Linked DNA regions of Vulgatibacter sp.. Each later gene encodes a partner of the first gene's protein in a complex. Links are inferred from orthologs where the notes say so. Each region holds a gene or a part of one and is shown in the gene's direction. Other genes may lie near its edges.

Evidence for each region.
Region 2: the proteins of mfd (region 1) and uvrA are in contact, whole or in part, in a crystal structure (PDB 4DFC), measured with the Escherichia coli proteins. The link is inferred for Vulgatibacter sp. from one-to-one orthologs.

The regions. Positions count from the first base shown.
Region 1 is NZ_JAWLCN010000003.1:352,258-363,445, forward strand. The notes cover bases 2,482-6,628. They hold mfd (transcription-repair coupling factor), read left to right. Parts: upstream 2,482-2,876; coding sequence 2,877-6,428; downstream 6,429-6,628. Other genes in these bases: grpE (nucleotide exchange factor GrpE), read right to left, coding at 2,482-2,669; ACESMR_RS08920 (phosphatase PAP2 family protein), read left to right, coding at 6,425-6,628. Outside these bases: molecular chaperone DnaK, read right to left, coding at 76-1,896; more of grpE, read right to left, coding at 1,947-2,481; more of ACESMR_RS08920, read left to right, coding at 6,629-7,177; ACESMR_RS08925 (SDR family NAD(P)-dependent oxidoreductase), read right to left, coding at 7,178-7,960; ACESMR_RS08930 (dihydroneopterin aldolase), read right to left, coding at 7,957-8,745; ACESMR_RS08935 (SDR family NAD(P)-dependent oxidoreductase), read right to left, coding at 8,883-9,605; ACESMR_RS08940 (hypothetical protein), read left to right, coding at 9,755-9,877; ACESMR_RS08945 (MBL fold metallo-hydrolase), read left to right, coding at 9,884-10,771; ACESMR_RS08950 (peptidylprolyl isomerase), read right to left, coding at 10,840-11,188. UniProt on the Escherichia coli protein: Couples transcription and DNA repair by recognizing RNA polymerase (RNAP) stalled at DNA lesions. Mediates ATP-dependent release of RNAP and its truncated transcript from the DNA, and recruitment of nucleotide excision repair machinery to the damaged site.
Region 2 is NZ_JAWLCN010000002.1:455,866-466,370, forward strand. Bases 3,298-6,761 are described here. They hold uvrA (excinuclease ABC subunit UvrA), read left to right. Parts: upstream 3,298-3,693; coding sequence 3,694-6,561; downstream 6,562-6,761. Other genes in these bases: ACESMR_RS05815 (Uma2 family endonuclease), read right to left, coding at 3,298-3,355. Also shown: ACESMR_RS05795 (hypothetical protein), read left to right, coding at 1-430; ACESMR_RS05800 (hypothetical protein), read right to left, coding at 443-871; ACESMR_RS05805 (DUF962 domain-containing protein), read right to left, coding at 978-1,445; ACESMR_RS05810 (deoxyhypusine synthase family protein), read right to left, coding at 1,501-2,667; more of ACESMR_RS05815, read right to left, coding at 2,786-3,297; ACESMR_RS05825 (PPC domain-containing protein), read left to right, coding at 7,212-8,510; ACESMR_RS05830 (DUF4215 domain-containing protein), read left to right, coding at 8,783-10,505. UniProt on the Escherichia coli protein: The UvrABC repair system catalyzes the recognition and processing of DNA lesions. UvrA is an ATPase and a DNA-binding protein. A damage recognition complex composed of 2 UvrA and 2 UvrB subunits scans DNA for abnormalities.

The DNA.
Region 1 (11,188 bases):
CGCGTCCGGCGGTAGGGCCTGCGTTGCCGCCATCGGCGCGGCAACGCTCGCAACGCACCGTCTCGCGTGGAGCGATCAGCCCGCCGACTGGTTGTAGATCGTCTCGGCGATGCGGTAGGCGCTGCCCTCGAGGCGCGCCACCGCTTCCTTGATCCGCTCGAGGTCGTTGGTCGGCAGCACCGCCTTGAGCGCCGTCACGTCGCCCTTGATCTCCTCGACGTCCTTCGGCTGGAGCATCGAGGCGTACTCCTCGAGGCTCTTCTCGGTCGTGTAGATCAGGCCGTCGGCGGTGTTCTTCGCGTCGGCCACGGCCTTCTTCTGCTCGTCGTCGCCGCGGTGCTCCTCGGCGTCCTTGATCATCCGCTGGATCTCCTCCTCGGTCATGCCGGAGGAGGCGAGGATGCGGATGGTCTGCTGCTTGCCGGTGCCGAGATCCTTCGCCGCCACGTGCACGATGCCGTTGGCGTCGATGTCGAAGGTGACCTCGATCTGCGGCACGCCGCGGGGCGCAGGCGGAATGCCCACCAGCTCGAAGCGGGCCAGCGTCTTGTTGTCCGCCGCCATCTCGCGCTCGCCCTGGAGCACGTGCACGGACACGATCGGCTGGTTGTCCTGCGCGGTGGAGAAGACCTGCCCCTTCTTCGCGGGGATGGTCGTGTTCTTGTCGATGATCTTCGTGTAGACGCCGCCGGCGGTCTCGACGCCCAGCGAGAGCGGGGTCACGTCGAGGAGCAGCACGTCCTTCACGTCGCCGGTGAGGACCGCGCCCTGGATCGACGCGCCGATCGCCACCACCTCGTCGGGATTGACGCCCTTGTGCGGATCCCTGCCGAAGAAGCCGCGGACCTTCTCCTGCACCTTCGGCATGCGGGTCATGCCGCCGACCAGGATCACCTGATCGATCTGCCGGGCGGTGACGCCGGCGTCCTGGAGCGCGACCTTGCACGGCTCCAGGGTCCGGTCGATGAGCTCGGCGCAGAGCTGCTCGAGGGTGTCGCGGTCGAGGGTGTCGGTGAGGTGCTTGGGGCCGGTGGCGTCGGCGGTGATGAAGGGGAGGTTCACCTCGGTCTCGTGGGCCGAGGAGAGCTCGTGCTTGGCGCGCTCCGCCGCTTCTTTCAGCCGCTGCAGCGCCATCCGATCCTTGCGCAGGTCGGTGCCGTGCTGCGCCGCGAAGCGCTCCGCGAGCCAGTCGATGATCCGGTTGTCGAAGTCCTCGCCACCGAGGAAGGTGTCGCCGTTGGTGGCCTTCACCTCGAAGACGCCCTGGTTCAGCTCGAGGATCGAGATGTCGAAGGTGCCGCCGCCGAGATCGTAGACCGCGATGCGCTCGCTCTTGCCGTCCTTCTGCTTGTCGAGGCCGTAGGCCAGCGCCGCAGCGGTGGGCTCGTTGATGATGCGCAGGACGTTCAGGCCCGCGACGCGGCCCGCGTCCTTGGTGGCCTGGCGCTGGGCGTCGTCGAAGTAGGCGGGGACGGTGATCACCGCTTCGGTGACCTCCTCACCCACGTAGTCCTCGGCGGTCTGCTTCATCCGCGAGAGCACCTGCGCCGAGATCTCGGCGGGGGCCATCTTCTTGCCGCGGACGTCGACCCAGGCGTCGCCGTTGTCTGCAGGCAGCACGCCGAAGGGCAGCAGCCCCAGGCTCCGCTGCACCTCGTGCGTCTGGTATTTGCGGCCGATGAGGCGCTTCACGCCGTAGATGGTGGCGTCGGGGTTGGTGATCGCCTGGCGTTTGGCGATCTGCCCCACGAGCCGCTCGCCGTTCTCGGCGAAGGCCACCATCGACGGGGTGGTGCGGCTGCCCTCGGAGTTGGGGATCACCACCGGATCACCGCCCTCGAGGACGGCGACGCAGGAGTTGGTGGTTCCGAGATCGATCCCGATGACCTTGGCCATTTACGTCGTTCCCTTGTGTGCTCCCCCCGGGGCGCACGGCGGGCAGAGGCTCAATTCTGCGTTTCTTCCCCGGAAGGAGCAGCGGCGGCCTCGGGGCCGGGCCCGCTGGAGACGACCACCATCGCCGGGCGGACGAGCCGCTCGTGGAGCTGGTACCCCCGCACCAGCTCCCGCACCACCACGTTGGCTGCGTGCTCGGTGCTCTCCACCTGCTGGATCGCCTCGTGGAAGCGCGGGTCGAAGAGCTCGCCCACCGCCGAGAAGCCCTTCACCCCGAACTTGCCCAGGGTCTCCTCGAAGAGGCGGCGGTTCATCCGCACCCCCTCGGCGAAGGAGTTGAGGTCGCCGCCGCCGGCGGAAGCCTCGAGGGCCCGGTCGAAATTGTCGAGGACGGGGATGAGCTCGGAGAGGAGCTTCTCGATCCCGAACTTCTGCAGCTCCTCGCGCTCCCGCGCCGCCCGCTTCTTGTAGTTCTCGAGGTCGGCCACCGCGCGCAGGCGCAGGTCGTTGGCCTCCTGCAGGCGCTGCATCAGCTGCTGCGTGCGCTTCGCCGACTCCTCGAGGAGCTGCTCCTTGAGATCGAGCTCGGCGCGCAGCGCCTCGTCGCCTTCGCCCGCTGCTGCGACGACGTCTTCCTCGACCTCGATCTCGAGGGTGTTCTCGACGCCGGTGGTCGTGGAGCCACCCTCGACGGCGCGGAGCGCCTCGGCGATGGCGTCCTCGCTGATGTCGACCTGGAAGGCGTTCTTCGGCGGGGTCTCGGACTGGGACATGAGCGCTGAAAACCCTGTGGAGACGCGGAATTGCGGCCCGCATCATGGCACAGCGCAGTTGGGGCATCAACCGCGCGGAGGGCGTCCGGCGCCCGTTTCCGTGGCAGGGTCGGCGCGCAAAACCCATACTGCGGAGCAAGCGACGACCCACCGCCCGGGCCGCCTCCGGCCCGCAGGCAGGCGGGGTCGTGTGCGTCGTGGGCTGGGATGGACGATCTGCTGGCGAACGAAACGGAAGGCACGGCCGAGGGCGCCCTGGGCCGTCTGCTGGAGCGGCTCCGGGATGGCACGGGGCCGGTTCCCGTGCTGGGCGTGAAGGGCGGCGCCAGGGGCTGGGTCGCCGCCGGGATCCGCGAGGCCCTCGGCAGCCCGCTGGTGGTGGTGGCGGCGGACGAGGAGGCTGCCGACCGCCTCGCCGCGGACCTCGGCTTCTTCCTCGGCGGCGGCACCGAGGGCGAGGAGCGCAAGGTCCTCCGGCTGCCGGTGGACGAGGTCCTCCCCTACGACGGCCTCTCGCCGGATCGCTCCACCGAGCTCGACCGCCTCGCCGCCCTCACCCTCCTCCACCGCGGCGAAGCCCCGCCGGCGCTGGTCCTCTCCGCCAGGGCGCTGGCCCGGCGCACCCTGCCCCGCGCCATGTTCGCCGGCGCCACCGACGAGATCGCGGTGGGCTCGAGCTGGGACCGCGACGATCTGGCGCGCCGCCTGGTGGCGCTGGGTTACCAGAGCGTGCCGCTGGTGGAGGACGCGGGCACCTTCGCGGTCCGCGGCGGCATCCTCGACCTCTGGTCGCCGATCTACGGCCAGCCGGTGCGCCTCGAATTCTTCGGTGACGAGGTGGAGAGCCTCCGCGTCTTCGAGCCCGACACCCAGCGCACGGTGCGGACCCTCGACCGCGTGCTCCTAGGCCCCGCCCGCGAGGTGCTCTTCAGCGACGAGACGAAACGCGCCGGCATCGCCGCGATCCGCGACGCGGCGGACCGGGTGAACAAGCCCACCGCCCAGGTGCGGGAGCTGGTCGACTCGATCCAGGAGGCGATCCCCGCCTACGGCGTGGAGAGCTTCCTCCCCGGCTTCTACGAGGAGAAGCTCGAGCCGATCGCCGGATTCTTTCCGGAAGGCGCGGTGATCCTCCTCGACGATCCGGTAGCGATCGACCGGGCCCTGGAGGATCTCTGGGAGGATCTGGAGAAGGAGCACGAGGCCACCCTCGAGCGCGCGGATCTCGCGCTGCCGCCGCAGGCCCACTTCCTCGGCGCCGACGAGGCCCTCGCCCAGCTCGGCGCCTTCGCCCGCGCCGACCTCCACTCGCTCTGGATGGGCGGCGCCGACGTGGAAGCGGTGCGCTTCGACCTGCCCGCCACCGCGGGGATCCGCAAGGAGATCGAGAACCACCACGGCGAGGACGGCGCCCTCCACCCGCTGGTGGAGCGGCTGAAGCGGTGGCGGGAGCGGGGCTACACCACCATCCTCGCCGCGGGTTCCCAGGGGCAGGCCGACAAGCTCAAGCGGCTCCTCTCCGAGCGGCGGGTGGCGGTGAAGATCCGCGACGAGTGGGTGCCCGCGGATCCCTCCAGCTGGTGGGATCGCTCGGTCCACGCCTGGATCGTCCCCCACGAGCTCACCGCCGGCTTCCTCGCCGCGGAGGCGCACTTCGCGGTCATCGCCGAGGAGGAGATCCTCGGCGTCCGCCAGAAGCGCCGGCTCCGCTCCGCCCGCCGCGCGGACATGCCCTTCGTCGCCGCCTTCCGCGAGCTGAACGAGGGCGATCTCTGCGTGCACGTCGACCACGGCATCTGCCGCTACGGCGGCCTGCAGAAGCTCAACGTCCGCGGCGTGGAGGGCGACTTCCTCGTCCTCCACTTCGAGGGGAAGGACAAGCTCTTCCTCCCGGTCTCGAAGCTGCGGCAGGTGCAGAAATTCGTGGGCGCCGGCGCGGAGCACGCGCGCCTCGACAAGCTCGGCGGCACCTCCTGGGAGAAGACCAAGAAGAAGGTCAAGGACGAGCTGCTGCGCATGGCGGCGGAGCTCCTCGACATCTACGCGCGGCGCAAGGCCCACCCGGGCATCGAGTACCCGCAGCCCGACCGCTACTTCCACCAATTCGAGGCGGACTTCGCTTTCGACGAGACGCCGGATCAGCAGAAGGCGATCGACGACGTGATCGCCGACATGGCCTCGGGCAAGCCGATGGACCGGCTGGTCTGCGGCGACGTGGGCTACGGCAAGACCGAGGTGGCGATGCGCGCCGCCTTCATGGCGGTGCTGGGGCAGAAGCAGGTGGCGGTGCTGGTGCCGACCACCATCCTCGCCCTGCAGCACTTCAACTCCTTCAAGAGGCGGATGCGCGACTACCCGGTGCAGGTGGACTGGGTCTCCAGCTTGCGCGGCGCAAAGGAGAACAAGGAGGTGCTCCAGCGCGCCGCGGAGGGGAAGGTCGACATCGTCCTCGGCACCCACGCGCTGCTGGCGCCGAGCGTCGCCTTCAAGGATCTCGGCCTCGTGATCATCGACGAGGAGCAGAAATTCGGCGTAAAGCACAAGGAGCGCCTCAAGCGCTACCGCGCCGAGGTGGACGTGCTCACGCTCACCGCCACGCCGATCCCGCGCACCCTGCACATGTCGATGGCCGGCGTGCGCGACATGTCGATCATCAACACGCCGCCTGCGGACCGTCGCGCGATCCGCACGTTCGTCTCGAAATTCTCGCCCACCGAGATCCGCGAGGCGATCCTCCGGGAGAAGGGACGCGGCGGCCAGGTCTACTTCGTCCACAACCGGGTGGAGTCGATCGGCTCGATGCAGCGCTTCCTCACCGAGCTGGTGCCGGAGGCCTCCATTGGCGTTGCCCACGGGCAGATGGGCGAGCACGTCCTCGAGCGGATCGTCGGCGACTACATCGACAAGAAATACGACGTGCTGCTCTGCACCACGATCATCGAGAGCGGCCTCGACATCCCCAGCGCCAACACGATTATCGTGAACCGCGCCGACACCTTCGGCCTCTCCCAGCTCTACCAGCTCCGCGGCCGCGTGGGCCGCTCGTCGGAGCGCGCCTACGCCTACCTGCTGGTGCCGGCGAAGCAGCAGATCACCAAGGACGCGCAGCGGCGCCTCGAGGTGCTGCAGCAGTTCAGCGATCTGGGCGCGGGCTTCCACATCGCCAGCCACGACCTCGAGATCCGCGGCGCCGGCAACCTCCTCGGCGCCAAGCAGTCGGGGCAGATCGAGGCAGTGGGCTTCGACCTCTACTCGCAGCTCCTCGAGGAGGCGGTGGCGGAGACCCGCGGCGAGCCGATCCAGCACGTGGTGGAGCCCGAGGTGCAGCTGCCGGTGCCGGCCTTCATCCCCGACGACTACCTGCCCGACGTGCACCAGCGGCTGCTCTTCTACAAGAAGCTCGCCCAGGCCAACACCGACGAGGAGATCGAGCAGGTCCGAGAGGAGATGATCGATCGCTGCGGCCAGCCCACCCACGAGGTGGACGCCCTCACCCGCACCATGGCGATCAAGGCGGATCTGCGCGCGCTGCGGCTGCGGGCGCTGGAGAGCGGGCCGGCGCGGCTGGTGATCACCCTCGGCCCCGACGCGCTCCTCGATCCGGCCAAGGTGGCAGCGCTGGTGGCCCGGGGCGGCAACTACCGCCTCACCCCCGACATGAAGCTGGTGGTGAAGACGGCGCCGGATCTCTCCGGCGAGCGGCTGCTCGAGGCGGCGCGGTACGCCCTGCGGGATCTCGCCCGGTGTGCGGCGGCATGACCGGCGGCCCCGCGGAGGATGGCGTGCTGAAGCGGCTCTTCTGGCGGCTGATCGACTGGATCGGCCGCAACGAAAAGAGCGTGCTCGTCGCGGGCCTGCTGGTGGTCGGCGGCGTGTGGGGATTCGTCGCGCTCGCCGACGAGGTGAACGAGGGCGAGACCCAGGCCTTCGACGAGTGGGTGCTGCGGCAGCTGCGCACCCCCGGCGATCTCTCCGATCCCATCGGCGACGTCTGGGTGGAGGAGGCGGCCCGGGACATCACCGCGCTGGGCGGCGTCACCGTGCTCGTCCTGGTCACGGTGAGCGTGGTCGTCGCCCTGGGGCTGCAGCGCCGGCGGGGCACGATGTGGCTGGTGGTCGGCAGCACCCTCGGCGGCGCGCTCCTCACCTCCGCCCTCAAGGACGCCTTCGACCGGCAGCGGCCCGGCGTGGTGCCCCACCTCACCGAGGTGCTCACCGCCTCCTTCCCCAGCGGGCACGCCATGCTCTCCGCGGTGGTCTACCTCACCCTCGGCGCGCTCCTGGCGCGGCTGGTGCGCAACACCTGGGCGCGGGCCTGGTGCCTGCTGGTGGCGATGGGGATCACGGTGCTGGTGGGCTTGAGCCGCCTCTACCTCGGGGTGCACTACCCCACCGACGTGCTCGGCGGCTGGGTGGCGGGGATGGCCTGGGCGCTGGCCTGCTGGCTGCTCGCCCGCTGGCTCCAGCGCCGGGGCACGGTGGAGCGGCCCGGCCCCGCCCGCTCCTGATCACTCACGCAGGAGCAGGCCGCCGTCGATGGTGAGCGTGGTGCCGGTGCTCCACGAAGCGCCGAGGAGATGGACCACCGCAGCGGCCACGTCCTCCGCCTTGCCGAGGCGGCCGAGGGGGTGCAGGCCGCGGAGCGCCTCGAGTTGTGCGCCGAGGCGCTCTTCGTATTCCACGCCGGTGGGCATCGTCTCGCCGGGATCGAGGCGCAGCTCGTGAATCATCTCGGTGTCGACGAGCCCCGGCGCCACCGCATTGAACCGCACGCCCCGCGGCGCGCCCTCGAGGGCCAGCGAGGCCATCGCCGCCACCAGCCCCGCCTTCGCCGCGCTGTAGGCCGCAGAGGTCCGCACCGGGCGGAAGGCGAGCGTGGAGGCGACGAAGACCACGCCCCCGCCGCTCTCGAGCACGCGCAGCGCCTCCTCGCCGAGGCGCAAGGGGGCGACGAGGTTGAGCTCGAGTTGCGATCGCAGCGCCGCCTCGTCGATCCGGCCCGGCGCCTGGTGCACCACGTTTCCGGCGCTGTGGACCATGCCGTCGAGGCCGCCGAGCAGATCCCGGGCCCGCTCGAGCAGGCCTTGCCGCTGGGCTTCGTCGGCAAGATCGCAGGGCAGCGCGTGGATGCGGCCGGGCCATGCATCCCGCACCGCCTCGAGCCGCTCCGCCCTGCGCCCGACCACCACCACCTCGCCGCCGTCGGCGGCGATCCGCTCGGCCACGGCGCGGCCGATGCCGCTGCCGCCGCCGGTGACCAGCACCCGCCGCGTGCCGACGGGCAGCTTCATCGCGCCCGCTCCGCCGCAGGGTAGAAGGGCACCGGCTCGACCCAGGGCAGCTCGCCCTCGTGCGCCACTTCGATCTCGTCGTGGGGCAGGAAGGCCGGCCGATCGACGCAGAGGATGGTGCCCTCCACCTGCGCCGGGTTGTCGTAGCGGTGGGGCAGATCCTTCGGCCAGCGGAAGGCGCTCCCCGGCGCCACGGGCCTGCCCTGGAGCAGGAGGTTGGACCCGAGGATCAGCTCCCGCTCCTCCATCGCCTGGTGGACGTGGGTGGGGATCGACGCCCCCGGCGCGATCCGCAGCCGGTAGATCCCGCAGCCCTGGCTGGCGTGGAGCACGTCGACCCGGCCCCACTTCTTCTCCTCGACGGGGAAGCCCATCTCCTCGCGGCTGCGGTGGATTTCGAGGGAGGGAACGGCGTCGCCGCCGAGGGCGCCGGGCTTGGTGAGCCGCACGCTCACCGCCTCCACCTGCGCGTGGGGCGCGTCGGCGGTGGGCGGCGCGAGGATGTAGCTGCAGAGCGCCTCCGCGGCGGTCTCGAGGAGGCGGAAACGGCACGACTCGAGGAGGAAGCGGATCTCGCCGGCGAGGCGCGCGTAGTCGAGGCTCGCCTCGAGGCCTGCGCCTGCAGCTGCGGCGCGGGTGTCGAGGAAGAGGGCCAGATCGACCTGCAGGGTCTGCACCGTGCGCCGCTCCTCCGGGTAGACGCCGACGATGCAGTCGGCACGCAGGCCGCGGACCTCGATGGCGTCGAGGCTCCTGCCGTTGGTGGTGAGGAAGGGACGCTGCATGCGAAACCTCAGAGCGTGTGAAGAAATCGGTCCGGCAAGCGCCGGCCCGCTTTCTTCGCTCGCGCTTCGCGCGAGAGACGCTCCATCTTACGATCGCTCCGCCTTCGGCTTCGCTGGAGAGTTTGTTTCACAAACTCTCAGAGCACGACCGAGCGGCCGCCGTCCACGTTGATCACCTGGCCGGTGACGTAGGGTTGCTGCGCGAGGAAGAGCACCGCCCGGGCCACGTCCTCGGGATCACCCTCGCGGCCCATCGGCACCCGGGCGAGGATCGACTGCTTGGTCGCCTCGTCGTAGTCGGGCGGGAAGGCCACGGTCCCTGGCGCCACGCCGTTCACCCGGACCTTCGGTCCGAGCTCCACCGCCAGCGCGCGGGTGAGCATGAGCAGCCCGGCCTTGCTCACCGAATAGTGGGCGTACTCGTCGTAGGGCCGCTCCGCGGCGATGTCAGTGACGTGGATCACGCAGGGCGCCGGCGCCGCGAGCAGCGAGGGGAGGAGCCCCTGGGTGAGGAAGAAGGGGGCCTCGAGGTTGATCGCCTGCATCCGCCGGTAGCGGGCCCGATCGATCCGGGCGAAGGGCACCCGCTCGAAGATGCCGGCGTTGTGGACCACGAGATCGAGCGCCGGGTGTTCGGCGCGCAGCGCTGCGGCGAGGCGATCGACCGCGTCGGGATCCGAGAGATCGGCGGTGCGGAGATCGACCTGCCTGCCCAGCGCCCGGGCCTGCGCCGCCACCTCCTCCAGCGCATCGACCGACGCGTGGGCGTGGAGGACGAGGTCGTAGCCAGCATGGGCCAGGGCGAGGGCGGTGGCGCGGCCGACGCGGATGCCGGCGCCGGTGACGAAAGCCTTGCTCATGGCGCCGCAGGATGCCCGAGAAGCGCCGCCGGTTGCACGGCAGAAAGCCGCACGGCGCCTGCTTGCTCGCCCGGAGCCCGGGCGGCGCGCGGTGCATGGCCGCCCCATCGCGCCCACCTTGAAGGACACCACGCGCAAGGAGGTAGACGATGGGTCTCTTCAAGAAGGCAGCAGCCGCAGGCTTCCTCAGCCGTTTCCTCAACAGGCGCCGGTCCCGGCGCTCCTACGGCTACGGAAGGCGCCGCGGCCTGCTCCGCCGTTTCCTCGGGTAGGGGCCGATGCATCGGCGCTACGAGCTCGCCGGTGGGGAGGCCGCCGGGGCGATGAGCGACGGCTCGATCTTCTTCGTGGGGACGGCCACCACGCTCATCCGCTTCGGCGGCTTCTCGATCCTCACCGACCCGAACTTCCTGCACCAGGGCGAGAAGGTCCACCTCGGCTACGGGCTCCATTCGACCCGGCGCACCGAACCCGCCTGCCAGCTCGAGGATCTCCCGCCCTTCGACTTCGTGCTCCTCTCCCATCTCCACGAGGACCACTTCGATCGCAAGGTCGAGCAGCGGCTGCCGCGCCACACCCAGATCCTCACCACGCCGAAGGCGGCCCGGGCGCTGGCGCACCGAGGCTTCTATGCCGTCGATGCGATGCACCCCTGGGAATCGATCGAATTCGCCCGGGGCGAGAGCCGGCTCCGCGTGACCTCGATGCCGGGGCGCCACGGGCCGATGGCCTTCGCCAGGCTGCTGCCGCCGGTGATGGGCTCGATGCTCGAATTCGGCCACGAGCGCTTCGGCCTGCTGCTCCGCCTCTACGTGAGCGGCGACACGCTGGTCTACGAGGCGATCCGCGAGATCCCCGAGCGCTTCCCGGGGATCGACTGCGCCCTGCTCCACCTCGGCGGTACGCGGGTGATGGGGGTGCTCGTCACCATGGACGGCAAGCAGGGCGTGGAGATGATGAAGATCGTCGAGCCGGAGATCGCGGTGCCGATCCATTACGACGACTACGACGTCTTCCGCTCGCCGCTCTCCGACTTCGCCGACGAGGTCCACGCAGCGGGGCTCGATGGCCACGTGCGCTGGATCCACCGGGGCGAGACGCTGCCGATCCCCAACCCGCTGGCGCGGACGCGGGAGGCGCACGAGGAAGAGACGCAGCCGCCCTGAAAATCGAAAACGCGCGGGCTGCATTCGCAGGCCCGCGCGTTCTCATGTGCCCAGCCGGGGAGCTGCGATTACTCGCACTCCTCCTCTTCGCCGTGGGCGTGGCCGTGCTCGAGCTCCTCGGCGGTGGCGGCGCGCACGTCGAGCAGCTCCACGTCGAAGGTGATGTCCTTGCCGGCGTAGGGGTGGTTGCCGTCGAGGGTGGCGGTCTCGTCGGTGAGCTTCATCACCGTGAAGCCCTGGGGCTCGCCCTCCTCGTCGTCCGACCAGATCTCCTCGCCCTCTTCCACGTCCTCGGGGAGGTCGGAGCGGGGCACCTCGATCACCATCTCGTCGTCGCGCTCGCCGTAGGCGTCGGCGGCCTTCAGGGTGACCTTGGTCTTGAAGCCCTTCTCCTTGTCCTGGAGCACGTTCTCCAGG
Region 2 (10,505 bases), on another replicon or contig:
GACGATCCGCTTCCAGCGCACGGGCGACCGCTTCGTCGCCCAGCCCTGGAGCACCACCTGGAGCGACGAGGACATCGACGGCGACGGCAGGCCCGGCGCCACGGTGGAGGTCGATGCGCCGATCTGCGGCGGCTCGCTCTTCGTCGGCGCCAGCAGCCGCTCGCTCGCTCGTGGCGAGGAGCGCGACGGCGCCCTCCGCGGCGAGGTGCGGGTCGAGGTGGCGCAGCAGATCCTCGGCACCTCCGGCAGCTGCCTCGAGATGATGGCGAGGGACAGCACCGAGCGGGTCAGCGGTAGCTTCGCCTACAAGCGGGTTCCGCCCGGGACCACCTGCGAGTCGCTGCTGCAGGCCGCGTGGCCGGTGCAGGCGGACGAACCTCGCCGCCGCGCGGCACCTGCACCCGAGCGGCGGCGGATCCATCTGCGCTGACGACCGGGCGGATCAGTCGGCGAAGGTCTCGAGCTCGGTGGCGTCTTCCTGCTGCGCTTCGAGGGTGTCGGTTCCGTCGCCCAGGGGATCCACCTCGCCGATGCGGTTCGAGTCACCGACGGTGCCGATGTCCTCGAGGGGATCGACCTCGCCGATGGGGTCGACGTCGAACGTACCGATGTCCTGATCCCGTTCCAGGTCGCCCACCCCGGTGTCGAACGCCGAATCGCCGAGGTTCGGCTGGCTGAGATCCTGGTTGCCCGGGCTGCCGAGGGGATCGACCGCCTGCCCGAAGGCATCGTTCCGTTCGTCGTCGTCGCCGATGGGATCGATCGGATTGAGGACCACGTCCTCCTGCGCCCGCTCCGCCGCGGAGCCCTCGACGCCCTGCTCTGCCACCTGGGCGGAGGCCGCCACGGGAAGCGCCAGGGCTACTGCCAACAAGATTCGTAGAGAACGCATGTCACTTACGCTGCGCAGCCGGTGGCCTTCGTGCAGCGGCCTGCCGAAAGCAGCGGAGCCGGCCCTGCGGGGACCGGCTCCGTCGTCAATCGGCGTTGGGAGCGGCGGCTCGCTCGGGCGGCCAGTCGCCGGTGAGCACCGCCACGAAGAAGAGCGGGCCCACCAGGGCCTGGAGCAGGTTGGTGAGGAAGGCAGGCTGCTTCTTCTCCCAGACCACGTGGCCTGCGAGCTGGACGAGCCAGCCCACCACCGCGATCCCCACCACCACCGGCCACGGGGTGATCCGGCCCAGGGGGAAGCAGAGCGCGAAGAGCACCGCCATGATCAGCGCCAGGCGCACGTGCAGGCGCAGGTACCAGGCGATGGCGAGCACGTAGCCGACCCAGGCGGCGGTGATGGTGACGCCTGCCACCTCCACCAGCGCGATCCAGTCGAGCATCGCGACGATGTGGAAGACGATCAGCGGGATCGCGATCTTGTGGGTCAACCGGTTGGTCGGGTGCCGGTGGCTGTCGGCGTAGTCCTCGAAGAGGCGCTGGAGCTTCTCGTTCATCGTCCCCTCCGAGCGTTCGGGGCCCGCCCACAGGCGCGCGGGCCCCACGGATGTTTCAGCGCTGGAACTCTTCGGGCGTCTCGTAGACCCCCTCGAGGAGCTGGTCGCGGCGGGCGGCCACGTCGGCGTCGAGTCGCTGCAGCGCCTCGGGAAGCCGGTCGTACATCCGCTTGTGCGCGCGGCGCTTGTCGCCGTGGAAGAGCGCGTGGGTCACCCACGGCAGCACCGACGTGACGTCGGTGCGGACGTAGGCGGAGTTGAACTCCACGCACTCCGCCGAGACCTTGCCCCAGGTGTGGCCCTCGCCAGCGGGGCAGGAGGAGAGCGCGCCGTTGTCCACCACCTCGACGCAGAACTGCACGTCGATGTCGAAGCCGCGGGCGTCGAGCTCGAGGATCTGGCCGAGGGTGGGCTCGCCCTGGAGCGTGTAGTTCTTGGGCACGCCGCCCCCGAGGATCCAGACCGCGGTGTCGCCCTCGTTCTGCGCCAGCCACTGCAGCGCCGCCATGGCGTAGACGTCGGCGTTGATGTCGAGGGCGAATTTGAACTTCTCGCCGAGGGCCGCCTTGAGGCGCACGGCGTTGAGGAAGATCGAGCCGTCCTGCGGCGCGCCGACGAAGATGGGCACGCCGAATTTGTAGGCGGTGGCCAGCAGCGAGTGCTGGTCGACGCCGACCTTCGACTCGAGCTCGTAGAGGTGCTTGCCGAGGAGGTGGTGGAACTCCGCGGTGGTCATCGTCCGCTGGAACTCGGGCATCGCCATCAGCCAGGCGAAGAGCCGGTCGGTGCGGAGCAGCACGTCCTCGGGGAAGGCGATGTCGTAGATGCGGATGATCCGCGCCTCGCGGAGCATGGTGTCGCCTGCGTCGGGGGCGATCTCCTTGAGCCGGAAGCCGAGGACGCGGTGGGCGTCGTGGTAGAGGTTCGCGCCCGTGGTGGTGAGCACGTCGATCATGCCGCGCTCGATCATCGGAACGATGCAGGAGCGGTGGAGCCCCGCCGGCGTCATCGCGCCGGACATGGTGCAGAAGACGAAGTTGCCGCTGTCGACGCTCTTCTGCATCAGCCTGGCGCCCTCGCGGACCTGGCGGCCGACGTAGGCGGGGAAGGCGCTGGCGAGCAGCTCGATCGGCGACTCGTTGCCGGTGATGGCGCGGGGGCGGACCTCGCGCGACTGCTCGAAGGCCTCGAGGACTTCCTGGGCGACGTTGTTCTCGGACATGGCGGACCTCTACCTGCGTGCGATGGGCTGCATGACGACCGCGCGGGATGCGGCCTGCCCAACCGGCGGCGGAACCTACACGTTCCCAACCGCACCTGTCTCCCCCTTCGCGTGCGGGTCAGGGCTGCGGCGGAGGGGGCGTCGGCAGCCAGAGGGCAGCGAGTTCGAGAGGAGCGGCGTCGAAGGGCGGTGCGTGCACCGCATCGTTCCCGGCAAGGACGTGCGCGACCTGCCAATGGCTGCCCGCGCGCCGGTAGACCTCGAGCATGCGCGCCAGCGGATCGACGAGCCAGACCCACTCCACCTCGGCGGCGGCATACGCGGGCAGCTTGGCGGCGCGGTCGACCCGAGTCGTCGAGGGCGAGAGGACTTCGCAGACCCAGTCCGGAGCCAGGGTGAACGCCGGCGTGTCCGGCACGACCGGCATCCGGCTCGTCCGCCATCCCGCCAGGTCGGGGATCAGGATGTCGTCGCCGAGGTGGAGCTCGGGCTCGATGTGGAACCACCAGCCCCCTGGCCCCCCGCGACTGCGCTGGAAGGGCCCGAAGAGCTCCCCGGTGAGAGCCGTGGCGGCGTGGCCGTGCGGCGAGGCAGGCCGGGGGCTGACCACCAGCTCGCCGCCGACGAACTCGCCGTAGAACCGCTCGGGTAGCGCCTCGATCCGCGCTACCGCCTCTTTCCGCGTCATCCCCATGGGAACCTCAACGTGCGCACCGGCTTCCATCGTGCCCTCCCCTTGCTCGAACCGGAAAGAGCTTGCCACGGGGGTCTGACATCAGGCCGGGCGCCGGGCTGCCTGCCGGCGGGCCGACCGGCGCAACCCGGGCAACTTCCTCGGCCTTCCGCTGTTGCGGGGAGACGACGGAGGTGTCGATGCATCGGAAGCCGGGCCACGGGCGGCGGGAGAGCAGCACGCAGCAGGTGTCGGCGCGCGAGGTCGAGGTCCCCGCCCCGGAGAGGGGGGCTCGACAGGACGCGCCCACCCCGCTATACCCCGACGCTCAGCCTGAACGGATGGTCACGTACATGGAGCCCGATTCGATCCTCATCCGCGGCGCCCGCGAGCACAACCTCAAGGACGTCACCCTCGAGATCCCCAAGAAGAAGCTGGTGGTCTTCACCGGCGTCTCGGGCTCGGGCAAATCCTCGCTCGCCTTCGACACGCTCTACGCCGAAGGCCAGCGCCGCTACGTGGAGAGCCTCTCCTCCTACGCCCGGCAGTTCCTCGGGCAGATGGAGAAGCCGAAGTACGACACGATCCGCGGCCTCTCCCCCACCATCTCGATCGAGCAGAAGGCGGCCTCGTCCAACCCGCGCTCGACGGTGGGCACGATCACCGAGGTGCAGGACTACCTCCGCGTGCTCTTCGCCTCGATCGGCGTGCAGCACTGCCCCACCTGCGAGCGACCGGTGGGCAGGCAGTCGGCGCAGCAGATGGTCGAGACCATCCTCGAGATGCCCGCTGGCTCCAAGGTGCAGGTCCTCGCCCCGCTGGTGCAGAACCGCAAGGGCGAGTACCGCGAGGTGATCGAGGACGCGAAGAAGCGGGGCTTCACCCGCATGCGCGTCGACGGCCGCGTCGTGGACATCACCGCCGAGAAGGTGGTGCTCGACAAGAAGAGCAAGCACGACCTCGAGCTCGTCGTCGACCGCCTGGTGGTCAAGCCCGAGATCCGCACCCGCCTCACCGACTCGGTGGAGACGGCGCTGCGCGAGGGCAAGGGTCTGATGATCCTCGCCGACGGCGCTGCGGAGAAGGCGAACGACCGCTTCTTCAGCGAGCACAACGCCTGCCACCACTGTGGCCTCTCCTTTGGTGAGCTCTCGCCGCAGTCCTTCTCCTTCAACTCGCCGCTGGGCTTCTGCCAGGCCTGCAACGGCCTCGGCTCCAGGCCCGAGATGGATCCGGAGCTCATCGTCCCGGACCAGAGCCTCTCGATCCACGGCGGCGCGGTGGCCCCCTGGGCCAGCGGCGTCACCCGCGGCGAGGGCTGGACCGCCGATCTGGTCGAGCAGCTCGGCAAGGCCTTCGACATCGATCTCGACAAGCCCTGGGAGAAACTCCCGAAGAAGCAGCGCGACCTCGTCCTCTACGGCACCGGCGGCAAGGAGTTCACCGTCACCTGGAAGGACGCAGCGGGCTCGGGCCGGTACAAGATCGACTGGGAGGGCGTGGTCAACCAGCTGATGCGCCGGTTCAAGAACACCGCCTCGGAGCAGATGAAGCGCTACTACATGCGCTTCTTCAGCGACAAGGCGTGCTCGGATTGCGGCGGCGCCCGCCTCAAGCCCGAGAGCCGGGCGGTGAAGATCCACGGCCTCGCCATCCACGAGCTCGCCCGCCGCACCATCGGCGAGGCCCACGGCTGGGTGAAGGACGTGGAGCTGGTCGGCGCCGAGGAGCAGATCGCCAAGGAGCTGCGCAAGGAGATCCTCGCGCGGCTGGGCTTCCTCCTCGACGTGGGTCTCTCGTATCTGACCCTCGACCGGCCGGCGGGATCGCTCTCGGGTGGCGAGAGCCAGCGCATCCGGCTCGCCTCGCAGATGGGCTCCGAGCTCACCGGCGTGATCTACATCCTCGACGAGCCGTCGATCGGCCTCCACCAGCGCGACAACGGCAAGCTCCTCGCCACCCTGAAGCGCCTCCGCGACATCGGCAACTCGGTGATCGTGGTGGAGCACGACGAGGAGACGATGGAGGAGGCGGACTGGATCGTCGACTTCGGTCCAGGCGCGGGCGAGCTCGGCGGCCAGGTGGTGGCGCAGGGCACGCCGCAGCAGCTGATGCGGGACGAGCAGTCGATCACCGGCGCCTTCCTCTCCGGCCGCCGCGAGATCGAGATCCCGGCGCAGCGCCGGCCCGGCAACGGCAAGTTCATCCAGGTGCTGGGCGCCGCCGAGCACAACTTGAAGGGAATTGACGTCGCCTTCCCCCTGGGCCAGCTGGTCGCCGTCACCGGTGTCTCCGGCGCCGGCAAGTCCACGCTGGTCAACAAGATCCTCTACCCGGCGCTGGCCCGCTCCCTCCACGACGGGCGCACGCACCCGGGCAGGCACAAGGCGATCACCGGCCTCGAGTACGTCGACAAGGTGATCGACATCGACCAGAAGCCGATCGGCCGCACCCCGCGGTCCAATCCGGCGACCTACACCAAGATCTTCGACTCGATCCGCAACGTCTTCGCCGAGACGCCGGAGGCCCGCGCCTTCGGCTACACGCCGGGCCGCTTCTCCTTCAACGTGAAGGGCGGTCGCTGCGAGTCCTGCGAGGGCGACGGCGTGAAGCTCGTCGAGATGCACTTCCTGCCGGACGTCTACGTGACGTGCGAGACGTGCAACGGCAAGCGCTTCAACGACGCCACCCTGCGCGTGCGCTTCAAGGGGAAGAACATCGCCGAAATGCTGGAGATGAGCGTGCGCGAGGCGCTCGAGCACTTCTCGCTCCACAAGGAGATCGTCCGGGGGCTCACCACCCTGGCCGACGTGGGCCTCGGCTACGTGAAGCTCGGGCAGCCCTCCCCCACCCTCTCCGGCGGCGAGGCGCAGCGGATCAAGCTCGCCCGGGAGCTGGCGAAGGTCGGCACCGGCCAGACCATCTACATCCTCGACGAGCCCACCACCGGCCTCCACTTCGCCGACATCGAGAAGCTGCTGCAGGTGCTCCACCGGCTCACCGACGCCGGGAATACCGTGGTGGTGATCGAGCACTCCCTCGACGTGATCAAATGCGCCGACCACGTGATCGACATCGGTCCCGAAGGTGGCGAGGGGGGCGGCACGCTGGTGGTCGAGGGCACGCCGGAGCAGGTGGCGGCCTGCCCCGAGAGCCACACCGGCCGCTACCTGGCGCAGGTGCTGGAGAAGCACGCCCGGCGGCAGAAGCGCAGGGCCTGATTGCGCGTCGGAAGGAAAGCGCCGGCAGCGGTACGCCCCTGTCGATGGCGCTTCCCTCGGGCTGCTACGAACTAGACACAAATCGGGGCTTGACCCAGCGCCGCGAACCCCGGGGCAGTCGATGACAACGCTGATCTGGCACGCTCGCCTATTGCGCGGCCGCGGGGAATCTCACTCCGCGGCCGCGCAGACGCAGGCGCTGACGCGACACGCCGCCGCGAGCAACGGGCACCACCGTGGTTGGTCTTACCGCAACTCGAGCAGCCCCTCGCCACCGCGCGAGTGCGAAGCGTAGTCGCGAGGACTTGGACAACGACGACGCACGCCGCACTCACGGCCGCGTTAGCTCCTACCGAAGCACAGGCAATTCCTAGAACCGGTTTGGCGACGGGCGGCGCGGCACCCGCTTGGGGCGTTGCGCCGTGTCTTACGCCAACTCTACAAGGGAATGGTTGCTTCACAAAGACTCAGAGGCCAACACAGCCTCGAAGTTCGTAGGGGATCCGTGCGCTCAAGCATCCATTTAGCTGCGGTCGTCGGTTGTTTGGTGGCTCCGGCAGTCGCACATTCAGTCGGTGGGGAGCGCTCGTCCGCTTCCGGTTAGCGACTCCGCGAACCTCGGACCGGCGACGAACCCGGCGCTTGGGATGATGGAAAACAAGCCAGGACTTGCGTTCGTCGACTCGGCAACAAACGAGAACCTGCTCTGGGACCCGGCGTCCGCGACCTTTCGGCCGTTCCCAATCACCCTCGATCGCGCGGCAGCACGTTGCGTCTGGGGCGGGCAAGTCCTGTTCTGCGAGGACGATAATGACTCCATTCCGGGTTACCCGCTCGACGGTGTGCAGGCGTACGACTTCTCTCAGGCTGTGACTCAGGCGACTTGGGCGCTACAAGGCAACGGAGCACCGCAGGGGCTGGTTGAGGCTTCTGGAGACGCAGCAGTGCTGGCGCCGCCTGGCACCGGTGAAATCCGCCACCTTTCGTTCGCGTCCTCGGGCACTGCACTGCAGAGCTCCGTGGTCGCCGGGAGCTCGCGCGATGCTCATCCTGTCGTTGGCGACAACTACGTCTTCTACCAGGAGAAGGACAGCACGAATGGCGTTTGGTATCTGAAGGCTTGGGAGGTCGCGACGGCAGCCACTACGTCGGCAACTCTGGCCGAGGCTGCAACTCCGACCGACGTCGTATATGACCTCGTCTTCACAGAGACAGCTGGCGAGCCGAGCTCTCGTGACGCCGGATTCCTCTGGAATCCGATCTCGCTGCCCTTCGACGCCCCTTCTCAGGGTTGCGCTGGCTACCATGACATGAAAGTGGGCCTCAGCAACGCCGGCCACACTGGGTTCCCTGCATCCGACTTCGTGGTGGTGCGGGCGTCTGGATGCGCTGGCGGCGACAAGCTCATCGCGTTCAACAGCCTCAGCTCGTACAACCGCGCGTTTGACGTTGGTACGATCTCCTCGACGAATCCGGAGTTTGCAGTCTACGAAGACCAGATCGCCTGGATCGATCCGCTCGGGGATCTGCGATGGGTTCGGGCCGACATGGGCCAGCTCGCGGTCCTGACGAACGAGTCGGAACCCAACGACACCATCCTCATTCCCAACGCTCTCATGCCGTCGTGGTTCGGGCAGGGAATTGCAGGCAATGCCGACGTCGACTACTGGAGCTTCGAGGGTGAGGCGGGTAAGCACTACGACGTGATGACGTCGACGCAATCGCCTCGAGAGTGGTGCCAGAGCTACCCCGCTGGTGATACCTACATCACGGTCTTCGATCCGCAAGGCTACGAGCTCTTTTCGGTCGATGACGGTAACGGCTACTGCGCTGCAGCTGATTTCATTGCTGCCTCGGATGGTACCTACTACGTCGCGGTCACTGCATCTCCCAACCATACGACGACCTACACTACGGGTACCTACTATCTCACGGTTGACGTGCTGTAGCGTCTGCCAGGCGTAGGCCCGGCTTGAGCTGGGTCTACGCCTGGCTCGTCATTCGCCGAAGGGAGCTGAAGATGCCTCGCCATCCCGGCCTTTTGATCGCCCTGGCAGTCGTCCTTGGTGTCGGCTGCAGCAGCCCGCGTGAGCCCATCGACGGCTTGGCGGGTTCCGGTGGGAGTGGTGGCACCGCCGGGCATCCTGCTGGTGGTTCGGGCGGAGGAGGGATGGGCGGTGGTGGCTCGGGCGGAGCAGGCGGTGCTGGTGGAGCCGGCGGGATGATCGAGCCCTGTGGCAATGGGCAACTCGATGCGGGGGAGGATTGCGACGGCGATGACTTCGCCGGCGTCACCTGCAGCTCGCTCGGCTTCGATGGCGGCGAGCTCGCCTGTGCAACCGACTGCTCGTTCTCGACTGCAGCGTGTACTCGCACCGAGCGGTGCGACTCCGGCGTGGACGAAGACGGCGACAGCCTCGTCGACTGCGAAGACGACGATTGCTTTAATGACGCAGCCTGCCCCCGCTGCGGCGACGGCAGAATCAACCAGGACAGCGAAGAATGCGACGGCACAAACGTGCCCGCCTACTGCGCGGACTTCGGACACACGCTCGGCCGCGTGACGTGCAACGACGATTGCACCCTCGATACCACCGGTTGCGGCGACCCGGAAAGTTGTGGTTCCGGTACGGACGAGGACCGGGACGGTCTCGTTGATTGCGAGGACTCGGATTGCTCGCACCGATACGAGTGCCCGGTATGCGGAAACGGTGTGGTACAGCAAGGTGAGGGATGCGATGGATCCTTTACCGCCAGCTGCACGGAATTCGGCTTCGACGGCGGGGCGCTCGTCTGCGGAAGCGACTGCGAGTTCGACACGAGCGCCTGCCGCGACGCCATCTGTGGCGACACGCTGATCGAAGGCGCGGAGCGGTGCGACGACGGCAACACGTTGGACGGCGACGGCTGCAGCAGCGTCTGTGCGATCGAGGGCGACGTTTGCGCCGAGGCGCTCGCGCTGGCCCCCGATGCCACCATCGGCGGCTGGTCCCTCGACGGGACGACAGCGGGGCGGTTTGCCGATTATCCGGCAACCTGCGCAGACACCACCGGCGTGCCGGATGCGGTCCTCTCCTTTACCGCCCCAACCGACGGCCGCTACTACGTTGCTGTCGAGGCGGCGTACGACATCGTGCTCCGTGGCTGGCAGGACGCCTGCGACGGCCAGGTGCCGCTGCGCTGCATGAACGAAGAGGGGCCAGGCGTTGCCGAGGGCATCGAGGTCGAGATCGCCGCGGGCGAGACGGTGTACTTCGTGGCGAGCGGTATAGCCGGGCTCCCTGAAGGCGTCGCGAATAGCGGACCGTTCCATGCCACGGCAGTGCAGGTCACCTGCAACGACGGCATCATCGAAGGCTGGGAGCAGTGCGAAGACGGAAACACGGTCGCCGGCGACGGATGCAGTCCGCTCTGCCGCTGGGAAGGCGACACCTGCGCAGACGCCGTCAATCTGAATGTCATCGGCGAGGAGGAGCCGGGCACGTGGTTCTGGCGATCGACGACCCAACGCTTCTGGCCCGACTACAGCGGCAGCTGCAATACAACCGCAGCGAGGGATGGAGTCGCGCGCTTCGAGGCGCCGGCTTCCGGCCTGTATCGCTTGATGCTTCTCCCCAGCTTCGACGCGTCGCTCTACCTCTGGGACGGCGCTTGCACCCAGGCAGCGTCTGAACTTGCATGCTCCAGCGTCTCTCCGGCGCCGCCGCCCACCGGGCAGTTTGGTCCAGTCATCTTCCTCGACGTCAACCTCGCGGCCGGCCAGATCATCTATCCTGTCGTAGACGGCAATTCGACCAGCGACGATGTGTGGGGCTGGTTCATGCTTGCGATCCAACCTGTTGCATGCGGCGACGGGGTAATCGCTTACCTCGAGTCATGCGACGATGGGAACAACGTAGATGGTGACGGCTGCTCTTCTAGTTGCAGCTTTGAAGGGCAGAGTG